DNA from 2 places in the Weizmannia sp. FSL W8-0401 genome. Region 2 is predicted to be linked to the other one. Evidence: predicted binding sites of a transcription regulator. Region 2 holds the regulator's gene; the other holds the start of a gene.

Region 1 (2,204 bases), 2.3 Mb from region 2:
ACAGCGGCCGCGCCAAGTGCCATGCCAACTTCGGCGGCATATATGGCCGGTTCACCGGTGACGAAAAAATCACTAAGTTTCACACTGTTTTCCTCCTATTCCAATGATTATTTTCCGCCCATATCCATCCCGGACATATCGTGGTGATGGTGGTGATTTTGTTTCTCACCTTTTTCCGATTCTTCATAATAGCTTTTTTGTTCATCCGGTTTATCCCATTTTAGATGGGTCCCGGTGTAAGTCTGTCTTCCTACGAGGCCTTCTTTTTTAATCAGTTTTTCATAATCCGATTTTTTCATTTGAGGCGCTCTGCTTTTGACTTCCTTCACCCACGCATTAAAATCTTTCGGCGTTTGGGCCAACACATCGAAGTCCATCTTTGCAAAGCCTTCCCCGTTGAAGTTTGCGTTTCTTCCTGTATATTCGCCAGGGTGGTCAGCAGCCAGAATCAGCCTCATCGTCATGTTCGGCATCGTATATTTCTGTCCGCCAAGTTCAGGGATCCAGAAAGATGCCATCGTACCGGATGATGTCAATTCGAAATTGATTGGCCGCCCAGCCGGGATGTTTACATAGTTAACGGTTTCAATGCCCTGTTCCGGATAACTGAAAATCCATTTCCATTCCGATGACGTGACATAAATCGTTAAAGGTTTTTCGCCTTTCATGGATTTTGGCGTTTCTTCAACCGAATAGTTTGCTTTAACGGTTGGAATGGCAATGGCGATAATAATCAGCACCGGGATAATGGTCCACACCGTTTCCAGCACTTTATGGCCGTGGATTTGCGGCGGTTTATAATCAGCCGGCAGACGTGACGCCCTGTATTTGATCACCATATAAAGATACAACCCAAGGACAACGACGAATACAAAGGCCATCAAGATGGATGAGTAAACAATCAAATGATATTGTTCCCGCGCCATTGGACCTTGTGGGTCGAGCACTGCAATTTTGGTGTCACATCCGCCGAGCAAAAAGAGCGATGTGAGGGACAAAAGCAGCACCAATTTCCAAGGTAGTTTCCTCAACACATTTTTTCTCTCCTTCCGGTTTGGTAAAATAGTGTACAAATAAAAGCAAATGAAAAAAAGGTGGTACTTTTATTTTTTCACCTTTATTATGGTGCTAACCTATTTTACAATAAAAAAATATAGATGTATTGTCTTTTACCCTTATTCCGCCATGTTTCATAAAAATTTCATAAAAAGTTCATATATTTTTCATAGATTTGTCAAATACTGGCATTATCCAGAAATAATTTACAACTTTGTGAAGGAATACGGTATTTAATATTTTGGAAAAGATTTCAAAACCATTCTGGGAGGAAAAGTGTTTTTAACGTATAATGTTAAGGGAAACAGAAAGGGGTTTTACGGATGATAAAAGCTGTGATTTTTGATTTCGACGGGCTGATTATGGATACGGAATCGGAACACTATGAAGCGCTTTGTGAAATTTTTCGCGGCTACAATTGCGAGATGCCGCTTGAACTATGGGGAAAGGGGGTAGGCACGCATTCGGGTTTTAAGCCGTTTAAATATCTTGAAGAGCAGATCAAAAAGCCGCTTGATACAGAAAAACTGGACCACGAGCTGGAGGAAATGTTTTTAAAACGGCTCGAAAAAGGTGCGGCCCGCGAAGGCGTGGAAGACTATTTAAAGTCGGCCAGGCAGCTCGGGCTTAAAGTCGGGCTGGCTTCAAGCTCTGACAGGAAATGGCTGCACCGCTATTTGCGCCAGCTTGGCCTTCTCGCTTATTTTGACTGCATCAAATCTTCCGATGACGTTGAAAAAGTCAAACCGGACCCAGCTTTGTATTTGAAAGCGGCCGGCTGTCTCGGCGTGGAACCGGAACAATGCCTCGTCTTCGAAGATTCGCCAAACGGGTCGCTTGCGGCAAAACGCGCCGGTATGGCATGCGTAGTCGTCCCGAACCGGGTAACAAAAGACCTCAAGTTCGGCGAGATTGACCACCGCCTCGGGTCAATGGCAGAAACGCCGCTTGAAGAAGTAATCCGGTTTATTGAAAGCCGTTGACAGAACAACCCGCTTCCGGCATGCCGGAAGCGGGTTGTTTGTTTCCACTATTCCTTAGTCACCAGACAGATTTTCTTCCAGCATTTGCGTGACTTTTTCTTTTTCAGCATCTGACACCGCCAAATAATAGATCCCGTCAAAGTTGGCATCGGTGCCTTTTACTTC
Region 2 (2,204 bases):
ATAGGAAAAAGAAACGCCGGCTATAAAAAGCAGGATGGAAACAGGAATGTAACTTAATGTCAGTTTCTTTTCTTTCTCATACAGCCCCGGGCTTATAAACGCCCAAAGCTGGTACAAAATCACCGGCAGGGTCAACAGGCATGCGATCACAACCGAAACTTCCATAAAAACCTTAATGGGATCGGTTACCCTGAAGGCATTCATCGTGAACATGCCGGCATTTTCGGCGTGCTGCAAATAACGTATAACAGGCTTTGCGGTAAAAAAGCCAACAACCAGGGCGAACAGAAAGAAAATGAGAACGGTGATTAACCGCTTTCTCAATTCCTGGATATGTCCGGTAACCGGCATTTTTTTCGCATTCATCGCCGTTCTCCTTTAAGTGCCGGCGTGGAATCCGCCCTTTTCCCTTTGCACGCCAGAGCCAAACCCGGCCATTTCCATTTGCGCCTGCATTCCGTTTTCAAACGGGCCACCCCCTGTACCCATTATGATAACGGAAAAAAAGCTTTTTGGCTATGGCTTCGCAACCGGCTCTTTTGTTTCTTTCAAATTTTCTTCATCATTTGAATAATGTTTTAAAAAGTAGATCAGTGCCTGCAGTTCCACGGCCAGGTCAATATGATGGACACGGATATCCGGCGGCACGTTCAGCCGGGCAGGCGTAAAGTTTAAAACGCCTTTTACATTCGTACTGGCAAGCTCGTCTGTCACCGCCTGCGCACTGGAAGCGGGGACCGTTAGAATCACGACCGTTACATCTTCCGCGCAAAGCCGTTCTCTTAATTCGTCCATGCTGTAAACAGGCACATTGCCAACATGGCTCCCCACCTTCCCGGGGTCATTGTCAAATGCCATAACAATCCGCGCGCTGTTATTCTTCGAAAAATTGTAATTCAAAAGGGCTGTACCGAGGTTCCCCACGCCAATCAGCGCTACATTTGTGATCTCATCCTGGTTCAGCGTCTTGCCGAAGAAAGACAATAAATATTTTACATTATAACCATAACCTTTTTTCCCAAGTGCCCCGAAGTAGGAAAAATCCCTGCGTATCGTGGCGGAGTCGACTTTCACCGCTTCACTCAGTTCCGCCGATGATACCCTTTGCTTGCCGAGTGTATATAAATTTCTCAGGTACCGGTAATATAATGGAAGCCGTTTTGCGGTGGCTTGCGGTATTTTTACTGATTCATCCTTCATGTGAAATCCCCCAAGTTGAAAGCTTAAATTTTTCGTGCTGCTGGTTCCAATCGTGCGTCCATTCCGGAATGGCAGCGCTGCCATTCCTCATTATAATATTACTCCTATCTGAACAAAGAAAAAATATGTTTTAAAAAATGCCTGCATGTGTCTTTTTCTCTCTCCAACTATGTTAAATATATCACAAATGAGCATTTTTTTCATGGGTTTTTACGGATTTATGTGAAAAGTTTTTTGACAAATTTCGATCACGCCGGTTGAGTTGCAGTTCGCCTTCCTGTACACTTACAATGATATAGAGGTGAACATAACGATGATGTTGCTGCAAGTTCAACAAGTCACAAAATATTATGGCGCTGAACTTATTTTATCGGATATAAAATTAGAAATCCAAACAAAAGACCGGATCGCTTTGGTCGGGAGAAACGGGGCCGGAAAATCGACCCTGCTGAAAATCATTGCCGGCCAGCTTTCTTATGACGAAGGTTCCATCATTGTGCCGAATGGTGTCGAAATCGGTTATCTTGCCCAAAATGCCGGGCTCGAATCAGATTTGTCCATTTGGGACGAAATGATGTCGGTTTTTAAAGATTTGCTGGATATGGAAAAACAGCTCCGCGAATATGAACAAAAAATGGCCGACCCCGCGATTTATAACCGCCGGGCGGAGTATGAAAAAGTGCTGCACGCTTATGATACTTTGCAGACACGCTTTAAAGATGGAGGCGGATATCAGATCGAAGCGGATATCCGGTCCGTTCTGCATGGCTTCCGTTTTGACCAGTACGACTACAGCACCCCGATCCGGACGTTAAGCGGCGGGCAAAAAACACGCCTTGCATTGGCGAAGTTGCTGCTCACAAAGCCGGATATCTTAATTTTGGATGAACCGACAAACCATCTCGATATCGAAACGCTCACCTGGCTGGAGCAGTATTTACAAGGATATGAAGGCGCCATTCTGATCGTGTCCCACGACCGTTATTTTCTGGATAAAGTCGTCA

What was found. Region 2 encodes Rex, which represses fermentation and respiration genes when NADH is low (regulators of the CRP and FNR family bind a similar motif). Its sites were predicted from a motif close to TTGTGAAATATTTCACAA; they were not measured.
Region 1: the regulator Rex is predicted to act here: its motif matches at 1,298-1,315, upstream of qoxA (cytochrome aa3 quinol oxidase subunit II).

The regions. Positions count from the first base shown of each region.
Region 1 covers NZ_JBBPAG010000001.1:659,371-661,574, forward strand. Annotated here, with positions in the region: gene qoxB (cytochrome aa3 quinol oxidase subunit I) at 1-83, opposite strand, end outside; gene qoxA (cytochrome aa3 quinol oxidase subunit II) at 108-1,034, opposite strand; gene NSU00_RS03065 (HAD family hydrolase) at 1,380-2,039, shown strand; gene NSU00_RS03070 (LCP family glycopolymer transferase) at 2,094-2,204, opposite strand, start outside.
Region 2 covers NZ_JBBPAG010000001.1:2,982,587-2,984,790, forward strand. Annotated here, with positions in the region: gene tatC (twin-arginine translocase subunit TatC) at 1-366, opposite strand, end outside; gene NSU00_RS14450 (redox-sensing transcriptional repressor Rex) at 517-1,200, opposite strand; gene NSU00_RS14455 (ABC-F family ATP-binding cassette domain-containing protein) at 1,514-2,204, shown strand, end outside.